Regions from separate parts of the Rhizobium sp. CECT 9324 genome, predicted to be linked through region 1. Evidence: riboswitches for the same ligand, from Rfam matches in the RefSeq annotation. Region 1 holds a riboswitch; each other region holds the start of a gene.
What was found. A riboswitch is a leader RNA that binds a small molecule or an ion and turns the genes downstream of it on or off. The one in region 1 is predicted to bind cobalamin.

Region 1 (7,338 bases):
CCCGTTTATGTGCCCGCCGCGAACCGCAGCTCGAATGGCGGCATGTTTGCGCTGACCGCGGGCCATGCCGATCACGGTCGATGTTTCGCGCGAAGGTATGGCGAGACTTGCCACCCGATCATTGACCGGATCATCGAGCAGGCGGCCATCGGGACCAAAGATCCAGCCGCAGATCTCACCGGTCGCGCCCGCCGTCAGCAGCGCCTCCATCTCGTCTTGCTGCAGGAAACCATCGAGCAGAAGCGGGGCATTGAGTGTCATCTCGCCGATGCCGACGAATGCGGCGTCGGAGGATTTGCCAAGCTCGATCGTGGGAGCGACCAGCGGCTGGCGGTGCAGAAGATCCCGCTCCTCGCGTGACGACACGATGACGGGCAGAGGCATGGGAAAATGCCGCGCCTTGACCGCATCCGCCATCGAAAAGATGACGTTGAAATAGGCAGCCGAGCCGTCCGGGCTGATATTGCCGGTCAGCGACACAATTTTATGCTGCGGACATTCCATCGGCGAGAGTTGATCGACCATGGCGCGCAAAGTGCGTCCCGTTCCCATGGCAATGACCAAGGGGTCGGGCTGCTTCAGCCATCGTTCCAGTTCCGCGGCGCCAGCCTCGGCCACGCCAACGGTGGCCGATTCGGAGGCCGGGTCGCTGGGGACGATTTCGACATGCTTGAGGCCGTATTTGTCTTTGACAGCTTCGCCGAGTTCGAGACAGGCGGCAATCGGATGGTCGAGCCGCACCTTGATCAGCTTTTCGGCAACCGACAGCGACACGAGCCTCTGGGCGCTTTGCCGCGAAATGCCCATCGCAACCGCAATCTCGTCCTGGGTCCGACCGGCGACATAATAGAGCCAGCCTGCTCTTGCCGCATCATCGAGCCGCGTTTGGCCTTCTGGTCGCTTTGCCATCAAGATTGGCCCACCCTTTCGAAACCAGTGCTGCCAATTTTCGCTCTGACTGTCAAATGACCGAGGCGTCTCCTCACATCTCCACAGGGTGCGCCAGCGTGTCCTGAGCGGTAAAATTGCACTGGACATTCGAATCGGAGATCTTTAATGTTACGATATTACATTACCAAATATCGGCGAGTGGATGAGGCATGAGCAGGCTTGACCGGAAGACCCGACAAGCCCTAAACATATGGCTGACGGTTCCCCAATTGGATGACTCCAAGGGGATTAATAGGGAACACGGTGCGGAATACCCAACAAGGGACCAAGACCGTGGCTGCCCCCGCAACTGTAAGCGGATTGCCGTCCATCCTCGTGGCGTGAAAGCGCCAGGCCACTGCGATCGTGATCGCGGGAAGGCAGATGGACAGCAGATATCCGCGAGCCAGGAGACCTGCCGTCGTCGAAGAGAAACCGCAACGGACGGGGTGTTCCGATGGAAAAGATCTGGCTTGAAGGCAGCGCTTCCGCGCGCTTTTACAATATTGCCATATTGCCTCCGGAGATACCGACGGAGGACAATCATGGCACATGCGAAACGACACACGGTAACCGTTTGCACGGACTGCCGAATCACGGGGACGGCGTGCCGCCCCGGACTTCAGCTTCTCGATCACCTTAACGCCTGCCTGTCAAAGATCGGGGCCTCGGACAATCGCGACTTTGCGGTTGAGGGCACCGTATGCATGGCGGGCTGCAAGAGACCCTGCACCATCGCGTTCCAGGCAAGCGGGAAGGCCACCTATCTCTTTGGTGACATCGAGCCCGACGCGGACATCGAGGCGCTGGTCACATTTGCCAAGCTCTACGGCGAGCGCCCCGATGGCATGACCCGCGAAGCAGAACGTCCGCGCGGTCTTGGCGGCAAGATACTCGCCCGCATCCCGGCCTCCGTGCTGATTTCGGAACAATCCTCGGAGCGTCTCCAATGAGCCCGAACCGTGGGAGAGCCTCCCATGAGCTGTGATGCGAATGGCACGTCGATACGGGTGTCCGATCTCGGCTGGGGTCCGAAGCCGGACCTCCTCCTGGTGCGCGGGGTGAATTTCGAGCTGAACGCAGGCGAGCGGCTCGCGATCATCGGCCCCAATGGTGCCGGCAAGACGTCGCTCCTGCGTTGCCTTTACCGCGGTGTTGTTCCGCGCGAAGGCAGGGTCGAAGTCGGAGGAGAGGACATTTGGCAAATCGGATCGCGACAGGTTGCGCGCCGAATCGCCGTGGTCCTGCAGGAAATGCCGGCGGATTTCCCATTCAGTGTCCGTGATGTGGTGATGATGGGGCGCATTCCCTGGCGCGAGGGTCTGACCGGCTGGACGGATGAGGATCGCCGCGAAGTTGCCCATGCCCTTGAGCACCTGAACCTGGCGCATCTCGCCATGCGCCAGTTCTCCACGCTGTCGGGCGGGGAAAAGCAGCGTGTTCTGGTTGCCCGCGCGCTGACCCAGAAACCCGAGATCATCATTCTCGATGAGCCGACGAATCATCTCGATATCCGCCACCAGCTCGAGATCCTCAACCTGTTGCGCAGTCTCAAACTCACGATCATCACCACGCTGCATGACATCAACCTGGCGGGCGACTTCGCCACCCATGTCGCACTGATGTGCGAGGGGCGCATGACCGCATTTGGAAGACCGGATGATGTCCTGACATCCGGCGCTGTCTCGACCACATTTGGCGTCTCAGCCATGGCGCATCCGACCCCTGGCCACAGCGTTTCACGCTTCTCGTTTTCACTTCAAACTGCTTGATTTAAAAGGATTCCACATGTCGCTTACACGTTTTTCCGCCGCGACCGCCAGCATTCTCGTCTCGGGTTTGCTGACCACCTCGGCGCTCGCTTATCCGGTCACCGTTAAGAGTTGCAATCGCGACGTTACCTTCGATGCGGCACCCAGTCGCGCCGTTTCCAACGACGTCAATCTGACCGAGATGATGCTGGCGCTGAAACTGCAGGATCACATGGTGGGCTACACCGGCGTTTCCGGCTGGAAAACCCTGGACGAAAAAATCAGGGAGGGCGTCAAGGAACTGCCGGAGCTGTCGCCCAAATATCCGACGAAGGAAGTCTTGCTCAACGCTGACGCTGATTTCTACTTTGCCGGCTGGAATTACGGCATGAAGGTCGGCGGTGAAGTCACACCGGAGACACTCGATGCGTTCAAGATCAAGGTCTACGAGTTGACGGAATCCTGCATTCACATCATGGCCAAGGGCAAGCCGACGATGAATGACATGTTTGTCGATCTCGTCAATCTCGGCAAGATCTTCGGCGTCGAAGAGCGCGCCAATGAACTTGTAGCCGGCTATGAAAAAGGACTGGCCGAGGTTCAAACCCGCATCGGCGCGGTGAAGGAACCGGTTCGTGTCTTTGTGTATGATTCGGGCACGGAGAAGCCGTTCACCTCGGGTCGCTACGGCATTCCGACGGCGATGATCGAAGCTGCGGGCGGCATCAACGTCATGGACGATGTCGAGAAAAGCTGGACTGAAGTGTCCTGGGAGCCGGTGATCGAGCGCAACCCTCAGGTCATCGTCATCGTCAACTACGGCGACGTGACGGCTGACCAGAAGATCGCCTTCATGAAGGAAAATCCCGCCTTCAAGAATCTCGATGCGGTGAAGCAGGACCGTTTTGTGGTTCTCGAATATGTCGAGGCGACCCCGGGACCACGCAATATTGATGCTATCGGCAGGCTGGCCGACGCTTTCCATCCTCGCAATATGTAGATCGCGAAACGGAAACAGGTCTTGTCACCGGGCGCCATGCGCCCGGTGAACCGAATTTTATCCAGCAGATAGGCATGTGATGACGAGCGGCAAGGTGTTGATGTGGGGGGCACTAGCGGCCGCCCTGATGGTGCTGTGCCTGACTGCAGGCGTTTCTTTCGGCGCCGCGCCGATCCCGTTCACCACGGTCTGGTCGATCATCGCCAACAAGCTTCATCCGGGCTTTAGCGAAGTGACATGGTCCGCCGGTCGTGAGAGCATTGTCTGGGACGTGCGCTTCCCGCGAGCGATCCTGGCAGGACTTGTCGGCTCAGGTCTCGCGGTTGTCGGTGCTGTCCTGCAGGCGGTCACGCGCAATCCGCTCGCCGATCCGCATCTGCTGGGCGTCTCTTCGGGTGGCGCGCTTGGCGCCATCATCGCGCTGCTGCACACGGGCCTGATCTTCGGCCTTGTCACGGTACCTCTGTTTGCCTTTGTCGGCGCACTTGCTGCAACGCTGGCTGTGATGGCGGTCACCCGCTATTCGGGCGCTGCTGCGGATCGGCTGGTCCTGTCCGGTGTCGCCGTTGCCTTTGTCGCCACCGCCCTCGGCAATCTTACCATCTTCCTCGGTGATCCGCGTGCGGCCCATACCGTTGTCTTCTGGATGCTCGGCGGATTGGGCCTCGCCCAGTGGTCGCACCTGCTTTATCCCGCCCTGGCACTGGCTCTATCGCTGATCTGGCTCCTGCTGCGCGCGCGCGAAATCAATGCGCTTGCCATGGGCGACGAGACGGCCGCGACACTGGGTGTTCCCGTCTCGCGATTCCGCGCCCAGCTGTTTGTCGTCACGGCTCTGTTGACCGGCGTTATGGTCGCCTTTTCCGGTGCCATCGGATTTGTTGGCCTGTTGATCCCGCATGTCGTGCGGCTGGTCGGTGGCAGCGATAATGTCCGCGTTATCCCCTTGTCCGCCTTTCTTGGTGCGATCGTTCTGATCCTCGCCGACATTGCCGCGCGGGTTGTCATGGCACCCGAAGACATGCCGATCGGTGTTGTCACCGGTCTGGTGGGTGGGGTTGCGTTCATCGTCTTGCTTCGCCGCCGATGACCGTCACAAGTCGCGACAACAGCAATTTATGACGAGCTATTGCTCCATTTTCGTTTTGGCCTAGGATGAAGCAAAACGAAGAATGGGGAGGGGACAATGATTTTTTCCGCGCGTCAGGCCGAAATCATGGCCATCGCAAAGGAGCAGGGGCGTGTTCTGGTTGATGAACTTGCCACGCGTTTCGCCGTCACGCCGCAAACCATCCGCAAGGACCTCAACGACCTCTGTGATACCAGGGCGCTGAACCGCATTCACGGCGGCGCCGTATTTCCGAACGGAAATGAAAACGTCAAATACGAAGCGCGCCGATCCATGGCGGCGGCCGAAAAACAGGCGATCGGTCGGGCAGCGGCCGCATTGATTCCGGACAACTCGTCGCTTTTCATCAATATCGGCACGACCACGGAAGCTGTCGGCGAAGCGCTTGTTGACCACAGGGAGTTGATGGTTATCACCAATAATATCAATGTCGCCAATCGCTTGCGTGTTTATCCCTCGATCGAGGTGGTGATTGCCGGCGGCGTTGTTCGTGGCGCTGACGGCGGTATCGTCGGTGAGGCTGCGGTCGATTTCATCCGCCAGTTCAAGGTTGATTTCGCGGTGATCGGCGTTTCGGCGATCGATGAGGATGGAGCACTGCTGGACTTCGATTTTCGAGAAGTGAAGGTGGCGCAGGCCATCATCGCCAATGCAAGGCACGTCGTGCTGGTTTCCGATGCCTCGAAGTTCGAGCGCACGGCACCTGTGCGTATCGGGCATATTTCCCAGGTTCATACCTTCATTACCGACCATTGTCCTTCGGCCAATGTCCGGGCGATCTGCCTGGACAAGGAGGTCCAGTTGCTTGAGACGACCCCTTCGGACATCGGCCAGGACAGATCGGCGTAACATTCGTTTGACATTCGTTTGCATTTCATTTTAGATGACGATGCTTTCGCTATCGCAATAAATGCTGCAGTGCGAAATACGGGGGAACAATGACGGACGAGCCTATCTACGATCTGTTTGTGATCGGTGGCGGCATCAACGGCTGCGGCATTGCCCGTGACGCCGCTGGCCGGGGCTATACCGTTGCGCTTGCCGAAATGAACGATTTTGCCTCGGGCACATCCTCAGGCGCGACCAAGCTGATCCACGGTGGTCTCCGTTATCTCGAACATTACGAATTTCGCCTCGTGCGCGAAGCGTTGATGGAGCGCGAAGTGCTGTGGGCCATGGCGCCGCATGTTATCTGGCCGCTGCGTTTTGTCCTGCCGTTCCAGAAGGGTGGCATCCGTCCGGCCTGGCTGATCCGCCTTGGCCTGTTTCTCTACGATCATCTCGGCGGCAGAAAGCTGCTCCCGGCGACCAAGACCTTGGATCTCCGCCGGGATCAGGCCGGACAGCCGCTGAAGCCAATTTTTGCGAAGGCCTTTGAATATTCCGATGGCTGGGTCGATGATGCCCGCATGGTCGTGCTCAATGCGCGTGACGCGGAAATTCGCGGCGCCCGCATTTACAGCCGCGCCAGGGTGATCTCGGCCCATCGCGAAAACGGCGTATGGGTCGTGACGACCAAGGCCAAGGGCAGCGGAGCGACAACCGTCCACCGCGCCCGAATGCTGGTCAATGCAGCCGGTCCCTGGGTCGATCAGGTGCTCGCTGGTGCCTTCGGCCGCAACAACGTTCACAACGTTCGCCTGGTTCAGGGCAGCCATATCATTGTCCGCAGGAAGTTTGCCGATAAACGTGCCTACTTCTTCCAGAATCCGGACAATCGCATCATCTTTGCCATTCCCTATGAAGGCGATTTCACCCTGATCGGCACAACGGATCGTGACTACACGGATGATCCGAAGGATGTGAAGATCAGTGCGGAGGAGGTAAACTACCTCTGCAATGCCGCGAGCGAGTATTTCAAGGAACCGGTCGTACCGGACGACATTGTCTGGAGCTATTCTGCCGTGCGTCCGCTGTTCGACGATGGCGCTTCCAAGGCGCAGGAAGCGACCCGCGACTACGTGCTGAAGGTCGAGGCAGCGGACGACGGAGCGCCGCTGTTGAATGTATTTGGCGGCAAGCTGACGACCTATCGTCGCCTGGCCGAGCATGCTCTCGAAAAGATCGGTGAAGCGATCGGTGTCAAGGGCATTGCGTGGACCGCAGGCAGTCGGCTTCCGGGCGGCGATTTTCTCGTGACCGGCTATGATGCCACGGTGCAGGAACTCATTGGCGTCTACCCGTTTCTGGAACGCCGCCATGCGGAACGTCTCATCCGCTGTTACGGGACGGATGCAAAAACCATTCTCGGAAATGCGGCGACGACCGAGGATCTCGGTCGGCATTTCGGCGGAAGTCTCTACGAGTGCGAATTGCGCTGGTTGATGGAAAAGGAATGGGCGGTCACGGCAGAGGATGTGCTGTGGCGCCGAACGAAACAAGGGTTGTTCCTGTCGCCTGAGGAGGCGCGGGGGCTGGAGGAATACTTGGGGACTGTCGCGGCGAGCTAGCCGCCTGATCCCGGATTGCCGAAGGTTTGGAGGAGGCCTGAGGAAACATGTTGGAATTGAAGAACATCTCGAAGATGG
Region 2 (7,338 bases), 880 kb from region 1:
AATCCGAACGAACCGCGCCGCGCCGGTTATGTCGTCGAGATCGATCCGACGGATGCATCCTCGACCCCGATCAAGCGCACCGCGCTTGGCCGTATCAAGCATGAAAACGCCGCCGTGGTGATTGCCCGCGACGGCCGTGTAGTCGTCTATATGGGCGACGACGAGCGTGGCGAGTTCCTCTACAAGTTCGTCTCCGCCGGCATCTATGTCCCGGGCGGCGACACATCGACGCTGCTCGACGAAGGCACGCTCTTTGTCGCGAAATTCTCCGACGAAGGCACCGGCGAATGGCTGGCGCTGACGCCGGAGACCACCGGCATGAAGGCAGACGAGATCGCCGTCTTTACCCGCCAGGCCGCCTCCAAGGTCGGTGCGACCACGATGGACCGTCCAGAATGGGTCGCGGTCAACCCGGTCGCCATCGAAGCCTATTGCGCGCTGACCAACAACAGCCATCGCGGCGTCCTGAAGGACGGCAAGATGCGCACCAATGCTGGTGGCGACGTGATGGAAATCAGTGCCGTCAACCCGCGCGAAAGCAACGAGTTCGGCCAGATCGTACGCTGGTATCCGGAAAACGACGACCACGCAGACGGCAAGTTCAAGTGGGACCTGTTCGTCATGGCCGGCAATCCGGACGTGCACAAGGGCGATGCCTATGCAGGTTCGTCGAACATCAATTCCGGCAACATGTTCAACTCGCCGGACGGCATGATGTTCGATTCGACCGGACTGCTGTGGATCCAGACGGATGGCGAGGATTCGAACGAAGGCGATTTCGTCGGCCAGGGCAACAACCAGATGCTTGCCGGCGATCCGGCAACCGGCCGCATCGAACGCTTCCTCACCGGCCCGAAAGGCGGCGAAGTGACCGGCATGACCTGGACGGGCGACAAGCGGACGATGTTTGTCGGCATCCAGCATCCGGGCGCGCCCTTCCCGGATGGCGAAGGCAAGCTGCCGCGTTCGACCATCGTCGCCGTCAAGCGAGAGGACAATGCCAGGATTGGCTAAGCCCTCGACATGAACCATCATGGAGCGCGCCGGCAAACCGGCGCGCTTTTTGCGTTCTCCGCCCGCATAGGTCTCGCCGCCGCATACAGCTTCGAAGGACAGCCGCCCATGCTCAATGCAATCCATGCCCTGCCGGGCCTTGTCTGGGGTTACCGGATCGATCCGGTCTCGGGCCAGGCAACACGGCTTTCAGCCGAGGTCACGCCTGCGATGCTGGCCGAAGGTCCCGGATTTCTCTGGTTGCATTTGAACATCGCGGATGCGCGCGTCGGCGCCCTGCTCGACGGTTTCGAATGGCTGACGGAGCAGGCGCGTTCCGTGCTGACCACACACGACACGCACGCCGCCTTGACGGTGGACGACCAGATGGTGTTCGGCACGCTGGTGGATTTTCAGCGCGAGTTCGACAAGGAGACACGCGATCTCGGCTGGCTGCACTTTGCCCTGGGGGAACGGTACATCATCACCACCAGGCTGCAACCGATCCGCTCGCTCGACCGGGTGCGGGCCGCAGTCGAGAAGAATTCCACGAAATATCGCAGCCCGATGCATCTGTTCGAAACGCTGGTGGCCGAATTCCAGCGTGGCATCATCGCGGTGGTGATCGACCTGACCGAGGAGCTGAACGCGATCGAGGATGTCGTCTATGACAGCGAATTGCGTGACGAGCGGCGCAGGCTGGCGCCGGTGCGGCGTGTGGTTGTCCGGCTCTACCGGCATTTGCGCACCATGCTGTCGCTGATGCGCCGCGCGGCGGCCAGCGACGACGAGGACATGCCATTCGGCTTCGATGAAGTGGCACAGCGGCTGACAGCCAGGCTGGAATCCGTCGATCACGACGTCCATGCCCTGCAGGAGCGCGCCCGGCTGCTGCATGAAGAAATCGATTCGAAACTGTCGTCAGAAACCAATCGACACCTCTACATCCTGTCGCTGATGACCGCGTTCCTGCTGCCGCCTTCCTTGGTTACCGGCTTTTTCGGCATGAACACATCCAATCTGCCGTTCGCCGCCGAGGCCGACGGCACGATCTTTGCCATCGGCTTCATCGCGGTCTCAATCGCCGCTGCCTGGTATCTGCTCAGGCGGGCGGGCATTCTCTAAGTAAATGCGCGTCTGCGTCTGGCCCAAACCAGCGTGTGGCAAGACCAGCATTGGCCAAAACGACAATACCCGGCACGAGGCCGGGTATTGAAGCGCTGACGGGGCGAGCTGTTCGGGCACGCCGATCAGAGAGGTATTGGCTCAATAGTAGGGCGACAGGCAACGCTGACGCGGACCGTTGTAGGGCTGGAACGTATTGCTGCGGCTGTCATACGAGCGGTAGCGGTTGGCGCACCACTGGTAGTGGCTCGGATTGATACCACCGGCGCTGGCGCGCGGCGGCTGCGAGGCCACAGCACCGCCAATGATCGCGCCGGCTGCAAACGCCGCAAGCGGGAACCAGGCGCCATTGTGATAGCGATAGCCCGGGCGACGATGCGAGTAACCACGGTGACCGTTGTGATAATGATCGCGGTTATAGTGACGGCGATATTCACGACGACGGTACTGAACCTCGGCGACGTCGGAGCTTGCCTCGACCGGCGCACGCGGCAGGCTCATGGCCTGTGCCGGCACGATGCCGGTAAAGCCGACGGCGGCAGCCAGTACGAGACCGGCCATACGTTTGAATGCAGTCTTCATGCGACTTTCTCCCTGCGTTTTCCGCGACCAGCATTATGTCCCGGCCCATGCCTTGAGACTGCTGATCCTGAAACGAAAATTAACGGCTTCATCCTGAACCCAGCATTAACATTGGTTTTATTCTAAAACTGATGCCGCCGCCTGTTTCGATGGCCGCGACCAAGCGACCGCGATTGCCTGTTAACGGGGCTGAGAGGAAATTGTTCCATCGAAACAAAGTCATGACGAAGGCCATGCGCCGGGCGCAAATCCCGGATGAAACGCAAAAGGCGTGCCGGCAATGCGGCACGCCTCTTGAAAACAGACCTGCGACCTTCAGGCCTCGATTTCGATATCGCCTTTCGGGCGCGAACAGCAGGCCAGAATGTAGCCCTCGTCGATTTCCTCATCGAGGATGCCGCCATTGTGCTCCATCTCGACCTCGCCGGAAATCTTGAGCACCTTGCAGGTGCCGCAGAGACCGGATTCGCAGGCGGCTCCGATGCGCACGCCGGCAGAACGGGCCGCCTGCAGAACGGTATGGCCCGGCGCACAAAGGCCGTCCTTGCCGGACATGGCGAATGTCACCATAGTCGGCTGCTCGCCATCAGAATGGTCGGCGACGACGATCGGCAGTTGCGGCTTGGCCGGCTGGAAGGTCTCTTCGTGATACTGGCTCATGTCGAAGCCGGCGCCGGACAAAGCCTCGCGAACCGTGGCCATGAACGGCTCCGGTCCACAACAGAAGACAGTGCGCTCAAGGAAATCAGAGGCCAGAAGCGCGATCTTCGCCTTGTCGATGCGGCCTTTCAATCCCGACCAGAGCTGTCCGCGACCCAATTGCTCGATGATGAAGCCGAGCGTGAAATGCGGCATGTCGCGCGCCTTGGCCTCAAGCTCCCAGCGGAAGATGATGTCGTCGGGCGAACGCGCACAATGCAGGAAGGCGATATCGCTGTCGGGCGAGCGATCGCCCATGTCGCGGCTCATCGACATCATCGGGGTGATGCCGGAGCCGGCCGAGATGAACAGGTATTTCTTGCCCGGATGGCGGGCATAGGAGAAATCGCCGAGCGGGCCGATCGCCTTCAGCGCCATGCCGGGCTTCAGGTTGTCGAACATCCAGCGGGTGCCGATCGAATCCTTCTGCGCCTTGACCGTGATTGCCACCGTGTAGGGCCGCGACGGGCTGGACGACAGCGTATAGGTGCGCATCACCGGTTCCGGCGAGGCCGGGATCTCCAGCGTGACGAACTGGCCGGGCTGGTAGCGGAACCACAGGCCCGGCTTGTTCGGCCGGAAGGTGAAGGTCATCACGTCGGGGGCTTCCGGCGTGACGGCAACGCATTCGAGCATGTGCTCCCGGTCCGACCAGGGACGCATCTCATCGACATGGCGATACTGGGTGACAGCGATATTCATCTCAGGCCACCGCAGACAGGCGGGCCTTGTCGCCCTGCAGCCTGTTGATCATGAAGGTCGTGTACCAGTCGACGAACTGCATGACGCCACCTTCGTGCTCGACCGAATAGGGCCCCGGCTCATAGGCCGGCGAACGGATGCCAAAGGCATTTTCCTCGACGATCGAGCGGTCCTGGTCATTGGTCATTTCCCAGACATGGGTCAGTTCCTTGAGATCGTAATCCACACCTTCGACCGCATCCTTGTGCACCAGCCAGGTGGTGGTGACCGCCGTTTCCTCGGCCGACAGCGGCGTGACCCGGAAGGAGATCGCGTGATCGACCAGGATGTGGTTCCAGGTCGAGGGATAGTGGAAGAGAAGCATGGTGCCGATATGCGAGGTCGAGACATCGTCAGACAATGGGCGCCTGACGGCGCGCTTGCCGGACATCGTGTAGCTTTCGGCCTCCTGGATTAGCGGCATGCGGGCGGTGCGGAACTGGCCGGACGGGTCAATATTGAAGGTGCTCGGCAGACCGGCGGCTTCGCAGCGGGCCCAGTGTTCAGCGATGACCGGATCATCGCCGGCGCCCTGCACGCCAGTCGCAGTCGGGGCTTCCGGATAGGTGCGGCAGAGTTCCGGGTGGTTGCTGGCGCAATGATAGCACTCGCGGTTGTTTTCCCAGACGAGTTTCCAGTTGCCCTTCTCGATGATGGTGCTGCGATGGGCGACCTTGGCTTCGGCAAGCCGATGCGGCTTCATGTAGGGTTCGATCGACGCGCGGACCGGGGCGAAATCGGCCGGCTCATTGGCCAGGCAGATGAAGATATAGCCGGCGACGCTTTCGCAATGAACCGGCTTCAGGCCGAATTCACTCTTGTCGAAGGTTTCGCCCATCTGGCGGGCGAAGACCAGCGAACCATCGAGATCATAGGTCCAGTTGTGATAGGGACAGACCAGCTTGGCGGACGCGCCACGATCCGAGGTGCAGACACGGTGGCCGCGGTGACGGCAGGTGTTGTGGAAGGCGCGGATCACCTGATCCTTGCCGCGGACCATGACGATCGGATAGTCGCCGACCTGAGCGGTGAAATAGTTGCCGGCGCGCGGGATCTCGCAGTCATGGCCGATGAACAGCCAGTCGCGGTACCAGATCTGCTCCATGTCGAGCTTGAAATAATCCTGATCGATGTAGAAAGGCTGCTCCAGGCTGAAGCCTTCCCGGCGGTTCTTCAACTGCCGCAATACGGTGCTGTGCAGATCCATGTCGTCCTCGTTCGTTTCACCGGCGATGGAACAGGAGCGCAGCACCAATCGACCCGAAACGGGCGATCACGGCTATCTCCGGCCGCCCACCGCGACCTCATATATCCTTGCATCAAGGCTGGTTTCCGGGCTCTGGAGACGTCTGTTGCCAGACTACGTGCGGCGCCTTCCCAGGATCTTCCCAGTGGCCTTTTGCCGTCACGCGAATCTCCACCACCGTTGCGGGGGCAGCGCCGGATTTTGACCGGCTTCCCGATTTCCCACCCTCCCTACGGGGCAGCACCTCGAGCTTGCCGATATCTAAACACAGCCAGCCGTCGGGTGCTGCATTGCGAAACGACACGTCCGGGAATGTTTGCGACATGCCCATGCAAATGCGCCAAAAGCAGCTCCTCAAAAATGATGTGTCTTTTCTTGGGGATAGGTCGTTTCAGTGACGTCTGTGACTATTGCGATGGCGCAAAATGACAAATCTGTGCAGGTCGCAGCAAGAACTGCATTGCGGCAAGCCTCGCGAAACCTCAAGGGGCCACAGTAGACGCAAATCATGATTAACCATGTCGCTGTAAGATCGGCGTACCGAGCCAGTAACCGTCAGAGCCTCGACATGCAAAAACTTCGATATTACGCGGCCCCGAAAGTCCCGGACAAAAGCGCGACTGCGACGAAGGCCGCGCATACCGAATTCCTGCGCACCGGACGCATCTCGCGCCATCGCGACGACTGGCTTTCGGAGGAAAAGCGCTACCTCACCTATGCGGAGGTGGCCGTGCGTACCGGGCGGCGTCTGGAAACGGCGGCGGAGACCACCCATAGCCGGATCAACGGCTTTCATCGCTCGATCCAGTTTCCGAAAATTATCTTTCACAAGACGCTCGATGACAGCCCGCATCTCGGCTACTGTCACGTCACGGCGGCACGCACCAATTTCGCCCAATATGCCGACGTGAAATGGGCCTTCTACATTGCCAACTTCTTCGCCGAAATCGGCGGCAGCGAGCAATTCTTCGAACAGATCCGGCAGAGCTATACCCGGATGTATTTTGCCGTGGCAATCAAGCCGGAAACCGAGCAGAAGGCCATGGTCGTCGACCGGTCGATCCGCGACAACGGGCTGCTGTTTCGCACCCACGACCCACGGGAAGCCTTGCGCAATGTGTTGATGCTGGGTGCCCGCGACACGGAAATCCGCAAGATCATCGCCAAGCTCTGACCCCAGGCCTGCTTAGCCGGGCTCAGGACCGGCTCAGACGCCGAAGCCACCCACCGGCTTCTTCTTGTAGATAAGCCAATCCTTGGACGTATAGTCGTTGGCGCCATAAATCGTGACGGTGTCGCCGCCATTGGCCTTCGAGGTGGCAAGCGCCTTCTCGGCAAAATTGGTGAAATCGAACGCATTCGGAGCCTGTTCGGAGAAGCAGACGCCGAAGGACATGGCCATCTGACCCGGAGTGCGCCCGCTGGACGAGCCAACAAAGGCCGTTGCCTTGAGCTTGGCGCGCACCAGCTCGATGACACGGCTGATTTCATCCGCGTCGGACGTATAGAGCAACAGACCGAAGCGGCCGGCATCGAAGCGGCAGGCAAGGTCGCCGCCACCGGATGCGGCCTCGAGCACCTTGGCAACCTGCATCAGGAAACGTTCCGCGACAGCCGGCCCCATCTGTTCCTGGATATGGGTGAAATCGTCGATTTCCCCGACGGCAACGCCGCAAAGAACCGGCATTTCCGGATTGGCATAGATCTTTGCCACGGCCTTGTTGAAGGCGCGGCGGCTGGCAAGACGGGTGAGCGGATCGACAAATTTCGCCTGTTCGGCTTCCTCGGCCTCGCGTTGCATGTCGGCCAGCGATGCCGTCTTGTCGACCACGGCGCGCACGACATTGCTGTTCTGGTGGGCGCGTTTTTCGGTCGCGGCCTTGAGCGCCTTGATCGACTGACCAAGCGGCGTTCCCTCGAGATCGGCCTCTGTCAGGATGGTTTTCGAGGCA
Region 3 (7,338 bases), 2.3 Mb from region 1:
CCACACAACCAGTGGTGTTTCATGCTCGCGTTTCATCGTCGCAACGGAGGCTTTGCGGGTCGCGACCTGATCGGCCATGTAGCCGCTCTCGGTATAGACCGTGCCGAGCGGCGGCAGGTGGTCGCCAAAAAGCACGATGATGGTTTCCCGCCGGCGCTTCTTGGCCCAGTCCATCAGCATCTTAAGGCTCTGGTCTGCTTCCTTGACGCCCTGCGTATAGGTGGCCAATGCACTCGCGCTCCCGTCGGACAAGGTCGGGGCGTCAACCTCGATCGAGTTCTTCTTGTAGCGATTGCTCTCGTAGGGACCATGGCCCTGCAGCGTAACGGCAAAGAAGAAAAACGGCTTTGCGGTATTGTCGGCCTGACTGATGATATGGCGCGTCAGCGCATCGTCGGACGCAAAGATGCCGCGCTTTTCCATCGCAGGCATGTTTTCCTCGGATTGGAAGCTTTGGAAGCCGAGTGCCTGATAGACGTTCTGGCGGTTCCAGAACCAACTCTGGAACGGGTGGAACGCCTTTGTGACGTAACCCTTCGATTCGAAGAATGTGGCAAGCGACGGCAACGGGCGGCGGATATATTGCTGATAGGGAATGCTGCCGTAGGGCAGGAACGCGTTGCTGAACCCTGTCAGGGCCTCGAATTCAACATTGGCGGTCATGCCGCCGAATTCCGGCGAGAATACATTGCCAGACTGGTTGGCACGCATGGTCGGCATCGGATCGCCGGAATAGCGGATGCTGGACATGCGCGTCGGATCCCAGAGCGATTCGCTCATGATCATGATGACATCGGCCTGACGTCCCGAAAAGAACGTCGCGGGCAGGCGGTCGGTCGGAATGTCTGAGACCGCGAGATTGTTGTAGCCGTCCGGCGCACCGACATTGGCCATCGGGACATTAAAAGCGAAGGCAAGCAGGAAGCCATTGTGACGATAGTTTTCCTTCTGGTCCCACATCATCGGCACGATATTCAGCCGATCGCGGACATAGGAAAATGCCATCGGATCCATCAGCGTGACAAAACCGGCGAGGATCGGGGCTGCGACCAACGTGCGACCAATGCGGACCACGGGAAGGATGCGCGGGAAAAGTCGGCGGCTGACGAAGATCAAGTAGCCAAGTGCACCAAGGATAGCCAAAGCCAATAGCGCCATGCCCGCCGCCGCAAGCGGACGGGCAGCAACCATGACAGGCAGAAGTTCCACGATCTGGCGACCGAACAGCAGGTCGCTCGGAAACAGCGGATCTGACAGGAACAGTTGTTTCTGTCCGGACAAGAAGGCGGGCAGGAGCGACAGCGGTACGATCAGCAACGCCGACTGATAGGCACGCCCGACGATGGCATCGCCAAACAGCATCATCAAAAAAAGCATGCCTGCTGCAATCATGCCCGGGCGAGCGGGCGACAGCATGTAGTCGGCGATATCGTTCAGGCTTCCGCGCGCCAGCCATTCGCTGAGAACAATGGTGACGATCGCCAGCAATGCTGTGTTGATCAGCGGGAAAACGATGCGTCCGGCACGCCCGGTGGCACGCGCTTCATCTCGGCGGGGTGTGGTGCCGACAGCTGCTGCCAAAAGGCTGGAATTTACCGATTTCGCACGCGTATCAGCCACAGAGTTCTCCGCGAGAAAAGCCAATTTCATCAAAGGTTCGCATAGCTGTCACATATTCGTCATGAACGCTACATGAACTGTGCCAAAGGCCCGATTGTTCCCCGTTTTTGATCGATGGTTGGGTGGCGACCGCACGCTTGGTTGGCAGACGCCGTTGCGATCCGTCAATCGAGCGGTTAAACCGTTGATCATGAGCGAAACATTGCAAAAAACAGATGTCCTGCGCATTGCCATTGCGCAACTCAATCCAACGGTTGGCGACGTCGTCGGCAATCTGGCGAAGGCGCGCGCTGCGCGGTCGGAAGCTGCAATTCAGGGCGCTGATCTGCTTCTTCTGACGGAGCTGTTCATTTCCGGCTACCCGCCTGAGGATCTCGTGCTGAAGCCAGCGTTTCTCAGCGCGTGCCTGTCTGCCGTCGAGCAACTGGCGGCAGAAACTGCCGACGGCGGCCCTGGTGTGATCATCGGGTTCCCGCGTCAGAGCGAGAAGGGACGGCATAATTCGGTGGCCATTCTTGATGGCGGCAAGATCCTTTCGTTTCGCGACAAGATCGATCTGCCGAACTACGGCGAATTCGACGAGAAGCGCGTCTTTGTCGAAGGCGAGATGCCCGGACCGGTCAACTTTCGCGGCGTGCGCATCGGCGTGCCGATCTGCGAGGAAATCTGGAACGATGCCGGCGTCTGCGAGACGTTGGCCGAAACCGGGGCCGAGATCCTCTTGGTGCCAAACGGTTCTCCTTTTTATCGTGGCAAGGTCGATGTGCGTCATCAGGTGGCCCTGCGCCAGGTGATCGAGACCTGCCTGCCGCTCATCTTTGCCAACCAGTTGGGTGGCCAGGACGAACTTGTGTTCGACGGTGCAAGCTTTGCCTTCAATGGTGACAAATCGCTGGCGTTTCAGATGAGCCAGTTCGAGGAGACATTGTCTGTCACGACCTGGAAGCGGACCGAAAGTGGCTGGCGCTGTGATGAAGGGCCGATGTCCCGCATTCCGGAGAAGGAGGAGGCAGACTACCGCGCCTGCGTTCTCGGTTTCCGCGACTACGTCAACAAGAACGGCTTCAAAAGCGTGGTGCTCGGCCTTTCAGGCGGGATCGATTCGGCCATTTGCGCGGCAATTGCTGTCGATGCTCTGGGGGAGGAGCGGGTGCGCACCGTCATGTTGCCTTATCGCTACACGTCGAAGGACTCCTTTGCTGACGCCGAAGCCTGCGCCAAGGCACTGGGTTGCCATTATGATATCGTGCCGATCGCCGATCCGGTCGAAGGCTTCCTGTCGAGCCTTGCCGAAATGTTCGAAGGCACGGAAAGCGGGATTACCGAAGAGAACCTGCAAAGCCGTGCGCGCGGGACGATCCTGATGGCGATCTCCAACAAATTCGGCTCGATGGTGGTTACCACCGGCAACAAGTCGGAAATGTCGGTCGGCTATGCGACGCTCTACGGCGACATGAATGGCGGCTTCAATCCGATCAAGGACCTGTACAAGATGCAGGTCTACGCGCTTTCCGCCTGGCGCAATGCCCATGTGCCGCCGGGCGCACTCGGTCCATCGGGCGAAGTGATCCCAGCCAATATCCTGTCCAAGGCGCCGTCGGCCGAACTTCGACCGAACCAGACCGACCAGGACTCGTTGCCGCCCTATCCGGTGCTGGACGATATCCTGGAATGCCTGATCGAGAAGGAGATGGCGGTCGAGGACATCGTTGCCCGCGGCCACGACATCGCAATCGTGCACCGGGTCGAGCACCTGCTCTATCTGGCCGAATACAAGCGTCGACAATCGGCGCCGGGGGTCAAGATCACCCAGAAGAATTTCGGCCGCGACCGTCGCTATCCGATCACCAACCGTTTTCGCGATCGCTGAGGGGCTGCGAAACCGATTTCGCGGCTGCATGGAGGAGACGTGATGCGCAGTTCGGTCGAGATCTACAATATCCGCACACGGCTGAGCCGTGTGGTCTGGCAGACCGCCGATCTGGTCGAGGCACCGAACTGGTCGCCGGACGGCTCCTATCTGCTGATCAATGAAAACGGCCTGCTCTACCGGCTTTCGCCGAAGGGTGGACAAGCACCGGTACAACTCGACACCGGTTTTGCGATCGAATGCAACAATGATCACGGAATATCGCCGGACGGATCTCTGGTCGTCATCTCGGACAAGACGGAGCACGGCAAATCCTGCATCTATGTGCTTCCCGCCATAGGCGGGCAGCCGCGCCAGGTGACGGCAAAACTGCCATCCTATTGGCATGGCTGGTCACCTGACGGTCGCAACCTTGCCTATTGCGGCATTCGCGAGGATGTCTTCGACATCTACTCGATTTCCGTGGATGGCGGCGAGGAACGCAGGCTGACCATGGGCGAGGGGCGGAATGACGGGCCGGATTGGTCCGCCGACGGCGAATGGATCTATTTCAACTCCAGCCGCAGTGGCCTGATGCAGATCTGGCGCATGCATCCCGATGGCAGTGATGTCGAACGCATCACCTACAGCGATACCGGTGACTGGTTCCCGCATCCTTCGCCGAAGGGCGACAAGCTTCTGTACCTCTCCTATGCGCCGGACGTGTTCGATCACCCGCGCGACCACGAGGTCAGTCTGCGGCTGATGGATATGGATGGCGGCTCGCCAGAAACCCTGTTCGAACTCTTCGGCGGGCAGGGCACGATCAATGTGCCGAACTGGTCGCCCGATGGCGATGAATTCGCCTTTGTCCGCTATTTCCCCGTCACCGACTGATGCTCGTCGCAGGCTGATGCTTGCGTCCTCCAGCGATCGGTCTACAAGATTGACGATCAGGTGCCCGCAGTCTTGCGGGAGAATCGGGAAGCCGGCGCAAATCCGGCACGTGCCCAACGCTGTAAGGTGGATGCGCGCGCAAGGGGAAACCCGGCCACTGGTGGACAAGACCGGGAAGGCGGCGTGTGCAGCAGATGCCAAGTCAGAAGACCGGCCTGATGAGATAGACTTGCCCGCGCGGACGGCGGGCGGTTGCGCATTGTTGGGGATTTGACGATGCACGACGAACCGAACGAGTTTCTCGTCCGGGCCGGTTGCTTTTCGACGGAGGAAAAGCATGCCGTCTACCGGGCCATCCATACGCGCCGCGATGTGCGTGATCAGTTTCTTTCCGATCCCTTGCCGGACGACCTTGTCCGACGCCTGTTGGGTGCTGCGCATGCCGCGCCCTCCGTCGGCTTCATGCAGCCGTGGAATTTTCTGCTGGTGCGCGATGATGAGCGGAAGCGTGAAATCTGGGACGCTTTCGACCGGGCCAACCGCGAGGCCACTGCGATGTTCGATGCCGATAAACAAGCGGCCTATCGTGCGCTGAAACTCGAGGGGATCCGCAAGGCACCCCTCGGCATTTGTGTGACCTGCGATCGGGATCGCGCCGGTCCCGTTGTGCTGGGGCGCACACACAATGCACGCATGGACAGTTACTCGACTGTCTGCGCCATCCAGAACCTATGGCTCGCGGCGCGCGCCGAGGGTGTCGGACTCGGCTGGGTGAGCATTTTTAACGAGAGCGAGTTGAAGCGGATCCTGGGCATTCCCGACCCTATTGAAGTCGTCGGCTATCTTTGCCTCGGCTATGTCGACACGCTCTACTCGGCACCGGAGCTTGAGGTCAAAGGCTGGCGATCGCGCCTGCCGCTCGACGAATTGGTCTACGAAAACAGCTGGGGAGACCGGCCTTCCGCGTTCAACACTGCGGCCGGTGTCATTCCTGTAGAGGCTGCGGACCAGGTGCCGCCGGCTTCCTCAGATTGATCGCCCCCGTCGCCGGAGGCAGAAACTGTGGGCCGACCTTGCGGATATTCGAGGCGCTGCCATCATAGGCGCGTTCCAGCGGCGGTGCGACGGTTGCAGAAGCCGATTGGCTCTGCGGCTTTGGCGCGATGGTGAGGATGGAAGACTTGTAGTCCGGAGCAGCCTGCCTCGGGCTCAATCGTTGTCTTGCCTGCTCATGATAACGGGCAAGATCGCATCCACATTGCTTGGTTTCCCCGGCCGTGCGGTTGCGATAGGCGAATGCGTTGGGAAGGTCGCGATATGGCCTGCCGGTCACTGCCGAAATCATGTCCGATGTCTCACTGTACTCTGGAGCGTGGAAATACAGTTCGGTTTCGGTATTCGGGCACATCTGCTGGCACTGGCCTGCGTCCCGGGCGAAATTCATCGCCGAAGTGTTGGACGAAATCGGAAAAAAGCCGCCATCGCAGGTACGCACACACAGAGTGCGGATATTGCCGGTGGGCAGCGGGGCTGGCTGGTCGGACAGGACACCCGGGGCGTTGCGGCTGACTTCATACGGTTCGGCCAACGTGTCGAGATAGGGGACGCGCTGAGCTTCCTCTGGCTCGCTCGCAAGCGTCGCGTCGGTGTCGGGGCTGCAACCATTGGCCACCAATGCTTCGCTCAATCTCGTCCGCGAGCCCTGACTTGCAGCGCTGCCTGATCGAATTTCCTGTAGTTTTGCTGTGAGGATGTCCCTGTTTTCTTCCATCCTGTCGATTGCCTTGGAAAGGTCTCCGCAATCGTTTCCTCCGTCCGGGCGCACAATCACGACCGCGGAGGTCAGGCAGCGTAACCTCTTCTGGTCCTGCTTCGCCTTGCGAAGCTCCAGATTTTGTTGGGCAATGGCGCTGGCATAACGATCGATTTCGGGATTGTCACCGATGATTGTTGACGCGTTCGCAAGTCGGTCGCGCAGTCGCTCACAAACGACCGACGCCGAAGCCGAATTGGGCAGGACCCAGGCCAAGCAGAACGCAGCAACTAGAAGTCTTGGTATCCTCGTCGGCAAAATCGATTTCCCGGTGGCGCGTCGCACTCCGTGTGCCCGCGCCTGCTCCTACACCAGCTAGGCGAGAATACGCCAGTTAAAGCTAAAGTAAAATGACGATGCCGACATTGACCGCCATCGCTGCTGCGCCGTTGGCGGTCAATCCTGTTGTTTAAGCCGCGCGTGCCATTTCGAGCGTCATCGGTTGCTCCAGGACGCTGCCACGGATCGATGCGATGCTTTTCATCCGGGTGAGCAGGTCGTCCGTGATCTGCCAGCCAACGGCAACCGCCTGCACGGAACCGATCCTGTGCGGGGCGGCAATACGCGTGCCCGGGCAGCCCATGCGCTTGAACATGCGCTCCAGGAATATGTCGGTGACGGTTACGATGTGGCTCAGTCCTGATGCCAATCCGAGTTCTCCGACGCCGCACATCAATTCGGCTGCGGCAATGGTGACCTGGTTGCTGGCGCGGTCCTGCGAGATTTCCGGATCGATACAGAAACGGCTCGATTCCCAGATTGCTGCGCTGCGAATTTCTTGGCTCCCGCCCAGCAGGATGGGAAACGTATCGTCGAGCATGTTCGGTCCAAGGGTTGGCAGCAGGCGAAGAGCGCCCCGCAGACGCCCGGTGTCCCCGTAGGATAGTACGTAAAGCGGATTGGCCTGGTCGTAGTGATCAATTTCCCACTCGCCGAGAACGCCAACGTCCCAATTCAGGAGATCGTGGAAGATTGTTTTGCGCAGGCGATGCATGGCGTCGATTTCGGACGGATAGCGTTTGCGGTTGGCGCCGTTAATGATCCTGATCATTCGTCACTCCTTCAGTTGAATGGAGTGCCGAGGATGGCGATTGCAGTTGACCGATGAAACTTTCGGTAGAGACAGCTACGCGTCTGCAATCAAATATTCCATGAGGTC
Region 4 (7,338 bases), on a different contig from region 1:
GCGCAAAGCCCGTGAACGATTGCCAGACATCGCGGTGCTTTTTACGTCCGGCTACACCGAAAACTCGATCGTACATGGCGGCAAACTCGACGCCGGCGTCGAACTGCTGTCGAAGCCTTACACCCGCGACGCCCTGGCCCGTAAATTCAGACACGTTCTCGGCAACCAGCGTCAGCGTGGTCGATCAAAGCCATCCGAGCTCCAACCCAGCCATGAAAAGCCAGCCGCAAGCTGTGAGATGACTACGCAGCTGACCATCGTTCTGGTTGAGGATGACGCACTCATCCGCATGAACACCGCTGATATACTGCAGGAGGCCGGGCATATCGTTGTCGACGCAGGCAGTGCTGAAGAAGCCATGACCGCACTTGAAACCGTCGCGTTCAACGTATTGGTGACGGATGTGAACTTGCCGGGTCTATCGGGCAAAGAGCTTGCGGAACGTGCTCGCGCCCTGCGGCCCTCCTCTGCGATCGTGTTCGCGACAGGGGATACGTCTCAAGTCAGTGCGCAAGGCGGCGCCATGGTTCTCGGCAAGCCTTATAGCGCAGCCCAATTGCTGGCTGCGGTTCGCTCCGGTTGGCTACAAAACGCCTGAGCCTGACCATGTGGAAAGTCTGATCCATGCAACGGACAGGTCACACGCCCAGTCGAGCATTGTGCTCTTGCGGCAACAGAACAGCACGCTGCTTGATCGAATTGTCATATGCCTTGCCGGTCGCAAGCCGACTGCCCTATAAGGCGCGATGACTTCTGATTCAAAGATTTTCGTCGGCCTGAGGTCGACCCGTAAAAAACCGGCGCCGCATCGCGAGACGAGTGGCCCGAAATGCCAATGGGACGGTTGTGACAAAAGTGGCAGCCATCGCGCACCCGTCGGACGGGATGCGGAAGGGCAATACATCCTGTTCTGTTCCGAGCACGTCAAGGAATACAACAAGGGTTATAATTTCGCCACGAACCTGTCAGACCCGGTGACGGCCCGCTATCAGCGGGAAGCTGCAAGCGGCAGCCGTCCTACCACTGGTACGAGCAAAAAACCGCCTTCTGAAATGCCCCTTCCTTCGACCGCCCGCTCCGGGTCAGCCAAGGCGATCAACGCTCGTAAAACTGCGGCTCAACGTCAAGCGGCAACGGCAGAACTTCAGCGGCGCACACTCAAGGTGCTGGAAGCAAAGGCTTTCGAAGCGCTCGGACTTTCGCAGGATGCGACGCCAGCGGAAATCACGGCCCGCTATAAACAGAACCTCAAGCTGCACCATCCGGACGTCAATCTTGGCGATCGCAATTCGGAGGACAAACTGCAGGAATCGATCAACGCCTACAAGATCCTGAAGCTGAACGGCTTTTGCTAGACGGGCGACGCCAGTCCGCACAGCTTCCGGTGACGATCAGTCTAAGGCGTGATCGCCACCCGGACCTGCCGCAATAGATCGTTGACGCCGCGTGGCAAATCCTTGCCAGCCGGCATCAGGCCAAGATCCCTCAGACCTTGCGCCACCTGATGGATGATGGGTTTGCGCAAGCCGCTACGCTCGCAGAAATTCTCGGTGCCGAACACCTGGTCTGGTGTGCCGTCCATCACGATCTTGCCCGTCGCAAAGACGGCAACCCTGTCCGCCCATGCATGCGCCATATCCATGTCGTGGGTTGCCACCACCACCGCGACCCCATTTGCGGCCAGCACGTGCAGGGTTTCGGTGAGTTCCTCAACGCCCTTTGGATCGAGCCCGGCGGTCGGCTCGTCGAGCAGCAAAACCGAGGGAGACATGGCAAGGACACCGGCGATTGCGACCCGCTTGCGCTGACCAAAGCTGAGCAGATGCGTCGGGCGATGCGACAGCGCATCAATTCCCAACGCATCCAACGCATGTGTCACGCGATCCCGGGTGTCACTGGGGGAAAGGCCGAGGTTGAGAGGCCCGAAGGAGACGTCCTCGAACACGGTCGCTGCAAACAGCTGATCATCTGGATCCTGAAGGACAAGGCCAACTCGAGACCGAAGTTCTGTCAGATCTCTACGGCCGTAGCGAACGGGCTTTCCGTCCAGCAGCACATCTCCGGCGGAAGGCCTGAGTGATCCGTTGAGAAGCGACAGCAGGGTCGACTTACCGGCACCGTTGGCGCCCAAGATCGCCAGCTTCTCCTGCCCCCGGATTGCGAGGGAAACCTCATCGAGAGCAACAGTCCCATCTTCATAGGCGAAATGAACCCTATGCGCTTCCAGGATCATCCGAGCCACCACGTCATTGCAGATACACCGATCAAGCCTGCGCCAATCAGCAGCAACCGCGGACCCGACGCCGGCCTTTCGACCGAGATGAAATTCAAGCGGCCCGTGTAACCGCGCGCAGCAAGGCCGGCATCCATCCGTCTGGCCCGGTCAAACACACGCGGCAGCAACGACGCAAGCAAAAGACCGTTGGACCTCAGCATCCGGCGGCGACTGCTATAGCCTAGCCGGGCGCCAAGCGACTGCTGGCCAGCATCAAGACAATCGAGCAGCAGCCAGATCATCCGGAACATCACCATGGCGATATCCGATATTTCGACACTGAGCCCTATCCGCTGAAACAGCTGAAGAATGCTTGACAAGGGTGTGGTCAATGCCAGGAACAACAAGGCTGAGACGCAGACACTGCTTCTCAGCGCGACAAAGAGCGCTTTCTCTATGCCTTCGCCCGGGACGACAGATACGATCGGCACGAAATCGACCGCGGTGACGGAGATCAATTGAGCCACCGTGCCCGTCGTAATGAACAGAAACGGTATGCGCGCCGCTCGCAGGATGTCGCGCCATGCGATACGCGCACCAACCCTCATAGTGGCCAGCATAACAACGAGGAACATCAATTGGCCTGTCCATCCTGCCGATAGGAGTGACGCAGCCATCACCCCGCCGGAGAAAAGGAGTTTTTCACCGGCGGCGTGATGACGCCACCGGTTAGTCTGGGCACAGCGATCGATGGCGCGCATCGGTTACAGTGTATCCGCGGTTTTCTTTGGCGACGTCCTGCGGCCGAAATAGAAACCGACAAGTCCAGCACCCAGCGCTGCCTGCAGGGCAAACAGCAGGCTCTCGATCTCCCCACTCGGCGGCTCCCAGAGCGGTGCCGCCCAAGGCTGGTAATCGGGTTGGATTTCGGTGATTGCAGCTTCGGCCTCACCGTCAGCACCACCGAATTCGGCATCGCCGCCGTGATGAATGACGAGCGGAAGGATTGCCAAGGCAATGACGGCGAACAGCATCCAGAGATTACGTTTCAGCATGATCAGGCCTTTGCGGAGAAGATGTTGAGCGCATTCAGTTCGCCGCGGCTGTAGCGCTGCAGCAGGTTGAACACGATGACGGTCAGCAGGCCCTCGCTGATGGCCAGCGGAACTTGCGTAAATGCAAAAATCCCTAGGAATTTGGCAGCGGCACCCGTCATTCCCGATACCGGATCAGGGAAGGCCAGCGCCAGTTGCAGCGAAGTGGTGACATAGGTTGCAAGATCGCCGACCGTGGCCGCAAAAAAGATCGCCACCGCTCCGCTGAAACCTGCCCCGGTGATCCCCTTGAACAAGCCGTAGGCGACGAAGGGCCCGACGATGGCCATCGAGAATATATTCGCACCGAGGGTCGTCAAGCCACCATGCGCAAGGAGCAGTGCCTGGAACAAGAGAACAATCGTTCCCAGCACGGTGGTCACCGTGGGTCCGAACAGCGATGCGGCCAGACCCGTGCCCGTTGGATGGGAACAACTTCCGGTCACTGATGGAATCTTCAAAGCGGAGAGCACAAAAACATAAGCGCCGGATGCCGCCATCAGCAGTTTGACCTCTGGTTTTTCTCGTACCAGCGTCACGATGCGCCTGGCACCGTAAATCACGAATGGCGCGGAAACCGCGCCCCAGCCAACCGCATGCGCGGCCGGCAGATAGCCTTCCATAATATGCATATAACACCCTCAACCACGCCCGCCGCGTGGCCCGAAAAAGTCACCACGGATGTCGTGGCCCAGCGATGGCAGGTCTCCTGGCTCGCGGGTCATAGCTCGGTCCGCCTTATCAGCCGATCACTTGGCCAATGGCATTCTGGACGTCGCTCACCGCTTACAGTTGCGGGGGCAGCCACGGTCTTGGCCCCTGATGGGTAATCCTCACCGTGTTCCCTTTTCATCCGCCATCCCTTGGTCAGGCGGAACCATCTGGTGAAATTCATAGGCGTGCGGCGGGAAAATGACAATGGAACGAAACAGAAAAATCGATCGTCAGGCAAAAGCTGAAGACGACGGAAATTCCCTGCGCGAAAGTGAAAATGGGGCAAGCCGCCAAGCCATAGAGGTGCTATGGTCGCCTGATAAACATTCAGAGCTCCCAGTCAGGCAACGTCCCGGCGCATGCTCATCATTGGAGCGCAAGGCCAAAATTCCAATATGACGATTTTCTCCGTAAGGCATGTTACCGAATATCGCTACAAACGACCGGTGCATTTCGGCGAGCATCGGCTGATGTTTCGACCGCGCGACAGCTACGACCAACGCCTTCTCGACGCAACGCTCCTCTGCGATCCACATCCACAGCAGATACGCTGGATTCAGGACGTGTTTGGCAATTGCGTCGCGATTGTCGATATCACCCGGCCATCGACAAGCCTGCGTTTCGAAACCTGGATCACTGTCGACCACACGCCGCAGGTCGCACTCGATCTTGAGATTGACGAGGCAGCCGCAACCTATCCATTCTCCTATGACCCTGAGGAGCAACCGGACCTTGAGCGGGTCATTCAACGGCATTATCCGGACCAGAGTGATGAAGTCGCCAAATGGGCCAGCCAGTTTGTCGCACTTGGAATGGCCACGCCAACGGGTCAGCTGTTGATGACCATGTGTTGCGCGATCCAGGAAAGCTTCAGTTATGCCCGGCGACATGAACCCGGCACACAGACACCGCAGACGACACTGTCGTCCCGCAAGGGCACCTGTCGCGATTTCGCCCTGCTGATGGTCGAGGCCTGTCGTGCGCTTGGCATGGCTGCCCGTTTCGTCACGGGCTATGTCTATGTCCCGGATCGCGACGGTTCGACGACCCGTGGCGGCGGCTCCACACATGCCTGGTGCCAAGTCTATATTCCGGGTGCCGGCTGGGTCGAATTCGACCCAACAAATGGCATTGTCGGCAACCGTGACTTGATCCGCGTCGGCGTTGCGCGCGACCCACGCCAGGCCGTGCCGCTTTATGGAAGTTACGACGGTGGGCCAACTGACTTTGCGGGCATGTCGGTACAGGTCAACGTGACGACGAAACCTGCTGACGATAGAAGGCATTTGCCTGGGCATGTGACGGAACACTCGTCCCTGCTGAGCGTTCACTCATGACCCAGCGCCGACCGGCGATTTGTACGGGCACCGAACCGAGGAATTCATGAAGATAAGAGCTGGCTTCAATCTGGGCTATGAATGCACCCAACCAACACCAATGCTACTGGCGTTGAACATTCATCCCTCCCGCCGCGTCGACCTCTTATCAGAACAAGTTTTGACCTTCGATCGAGACATTGAAGCCTGGAATTACATGGATGGGTTCGGAAACGCCTGCTCGCGTATCCTCGCTCCGCCGGGTCTGACCACAATATCAACGTCGTTCGATATCTATGACGACGGCCAGCCCGACATCATCCCCGAACATGCCGTCCAGCACGCGATCAAGGATCTGCCGGATGATGTCCTGGTTTATCTGCTGGGCAGTCGCTATTGCGACACCGATCGCTTGGCCGATTTCGCCTGGCAGAACTTCGGCACCACCCCAACAGGTTGGGCGCGCGTCAAGTCCATCCTCGATTTCACCCATGACCGCATCGTATTCGACTACAACAGAGCCGATTCGACCCGATCCGCCTATGGCGGCTTCATGGACCAAACCGGCGTCTGCCGCGATTTTGCGCATCTGGCAATTACGCTTTGCCGCTGCATGAACATTCCAGCCCGCTACTGCACGGGCTATCTGGGCGACATCGGCGTGCCGCAGGATCCGAACCCGATGGATTTTAGTGCTTGGTTTCAGGTCTATCTTGGCGGCTGCTGGCACACGGTCGATGCCCGTCACAACAAGCCGCGTATCGGGCGCATCTTGATGGCGACCGGGCGCGATGCCATTGACGTGGCCTTGACCACCAATTTCGGCCCCGCACAGTTGGTTCGTTTCGAGGTTATCACCGACGAGATCATCGATGCCTGACCAGACTACCAGTTTGTGAACGAGCCGTCGGTCCGGCGCAGATGCGGCGGCTCGGCGTATTCGAACGGCATTTTCTGCAATTCCGCCTCGTTGACATCCACTCCCAGGCCCGGCGCGTCAGGAACGACATAAAACGCGCCATCCATCTGAATCTGGCCTGGAAACAGGGTGGAATTGTCGAAGCCCCAGTGTTGCTCCGCCGGGCTCTGGCGGCATTCCAGCCAGCTGAAATTGGCGACAGCCGCGCCAAGATGCACGGATGCCGCCGTACAGATCGGGCCCAGCGGATTGTGCGGCATAAGATCGATATAATGGGCTTCACACAAGCCCGCGACCTTCATCGCCTCGGTGAAGCCGCCGACATTGCAGATATCGATCCGGCAGAACTGCAGGATATCGCGCTCGACATAGGGCAGGAACTGCCACTTCGATGAAAACTCCTCGCCGATTGCGAATGGCACATTCGTCATCTGGCGCAAGGCTTCGTAGGCGGTTGGTGCCTCGTCACGGATGGCCTCCTCGATGAAGTCGATCGTGCCACTCGGCATTTTCTGGCAGAAGGAAGCAGCTTCCGCGACGCTCAGCCGATGATGATATTCAACGCCCAGCGTCATCGCGTGGCCGACTTCCGCACGAGCGCGGGTCACCCATTCGGCGGTCACGGCAATGGATTCCCTCGGCTCGAAACGCTCGGTGTTTTCCTGGCCGGCGGCAATAAAACGCACGCAGTTCCATCCGGCCTCCTTCAGCAGAACAGTCTGCTCGATCATCGCCTCGCCCGGCTCTGCGGATGTCGTTGCAAATGCCGGTACTAGATCGCGCTGCTTTCCTCCCAGCAATTGATAGACGGGCACTCCGAGTGCCTTGCCCTTGATGTCATGGAAAGCAATATCAAGGGCGGCGATCGCCGCCGTCAGAACACGGCCACCTTCGAAATACTGGCTCCTATACATTTCCTGCCATAGAGCCCCACAGCGCATCGGATCCTGTCCCAGCAGGAACTGGGCGTAGTGGTCGATGGCACCCGCTACCGCTTTTTCACGGTAAGACAGCCCGGATTCGCCCCAGCCATAAATACCGCTGTCCGTCTCTACCTTGACGACCAGTTGGTTTCTGACG

Region 2: another riboswitch for cobalamin. It lies ahead of LQ231_RS07070 (aromatic ring-hydroxylating dioxygenase subunit alpha); the one in region 1 lies ahead of LQ231_RS02610 (DUF1636 domain-containing protein).
Region 3: another riboswitch for cobalamin. It lies ahead of bluB (5,6-dimethylbenzimidazole synthase); the one in region 1 lies ahead of LQ231_RS02610 (DUF1636 domain-containing protein).
Region 4: another riboswitch for cobalamin. It lies ahead of LQ231_RS20755 (energy-coupling factor ABC transporter permease); the one in region 1 lies ahead of LQ231_RS02610 (DUF1636 domain-containing protein).

Annotation. Positions count from the first base shown of each region.
Region 1 covers NZ_CAKKMZ010000001.1:566,367-573,704, forward strand. The annotation lists gene LQ231_RS02605 (sugar-binding transcriptional regulator) at 1-909, opposite strand, end outside; cobalamin riboswitch at 1,133-1,368, shown strand; gene LQ231_RS02610 (DUF1636 domain-containing protein) at 1,476-1,883, shown strand; gene LQ231_RS02615 (ABC transporter ATP-binding protein) at 1,908-2,702, shown strand; gene LQ231_RS02620 (ABC transporter substrate-binding protein) at 2,719-3,681, shown strand; gene LQ231_RS02625 (iron ABC transporter permease) at 3,761-4,771, shown strand; gene LQ231_RS02630 (DeoR/GlpR family DNA-binding transcription regulator) at 4,868-5,659, shown strand; gene glpD (glycerol-3-phosphate dehydrogenase) at 5,749-7,260, shown strand; gene LQ231_RS02640 (ABC transporter ATP-binding protein) at 7,308-7,338, shown strand, end outside.
Region 2 covers NZ_CAKKMZ010000001.1:1,445,007-1,452,344, reverse strand. The annotation lists gene LQ231_RS07090 (PhoX family phosphatase) at 1-1,014, shown strand, start outside; gene LQ231_RS07085 (CorA family divalent cation transporter) at 1,123-2,118, shown strand; gene LQ231_RS07080 (BA14K family protein) at 2,260-2,700, opposite strand; gene LQ231_RS07075 (hybrid-cluster NAD(P)-dependent oxidoreductase) at 3,016-4,101, opposite strand; gene LQ231_RS07070 (aromatic ring-hydroxylating dioxygenase subunit alpha) at 4,103-5,347, opposite strand; cobalamin riboswitch at 5,446-5,649, opposite strand; gene LQ231_RS07065 (DUF6656 family protein) at 5,955-6,560, shown strand; gene LQ231_RS07060 (GGDEF domain-containing protein) at 6,594-7,338, opposite strand, start outside.
Region 3 covers NZ_CAKKMZ010000001.1:2,862,795-2,870,132, reverse strand. The annotation lists gene LQ231_RS14040 (LTA synthase family protein) at 1-1,620, opposite strand, end outside; gene LQ231_RS14035 (NAD+ synthase) at 1,811-3,490, shown strand; gene LQ231_RS14030 (hypothetical protein) at 3,533-4,366, shown strand; cobalamin riboswitch at 4,408-4,600, shown strand; gene bluB (5,6-dimethylbenzimidazole synthase) at 4,643-5,401, shown strand; gene LQ231_RS14020 (DUF2865 domain-containing protein) at 5,352-6,053, opposite strand; gene LQ231_RS14015 (acyl-homoserine-lactone synthase) at 6,589-7,230, opposite strand.
Region 4 covers NZ_CAKKMZ010000002.1:162,596-169,933, reverse strand. The annotation lists gene LQ231_RS20780 (PAS domain-containing protein) at 1-598, shown strand, start outside; gene LQ231_RS20775 (DnaJ domain-containing protein) at 747-1,355, shown strand; gene LQ231_RS20770 (ATP-binding cassette domain-containing protein) at 1,397-2,233, opposite strand; gene cbiQ (cobalt ECF transporter T component CbiQ) at 2,230-2,976, opposite strand; gene LQ231_RS20760 (energy-coupling factor ABC transporter substrate-binding protein) at 2,980-3,270, opposite strand; gene LQ231_RS20755 (energy-coupling factor ABC transporter permease) at 3,273-3,941, opposite strand; cobalamin riboswitch at 3,991-4,206, opposite strand; gene LQ231_RS20750 (hypothetical protein) at 4,228-4,422, shown strand; gene LQ231_RS20745 (transglutaminase family protein) at 4,419-5,360, shown strand; gene LQ231_RS20740 (transglutaminase family protein) at 5,407-6,219, shown strand; gene LQ231_RS20735 (mandelate racemase/muconate lactonizing enzyme family protein) at 6,225-7,338, opposite strand, start outside.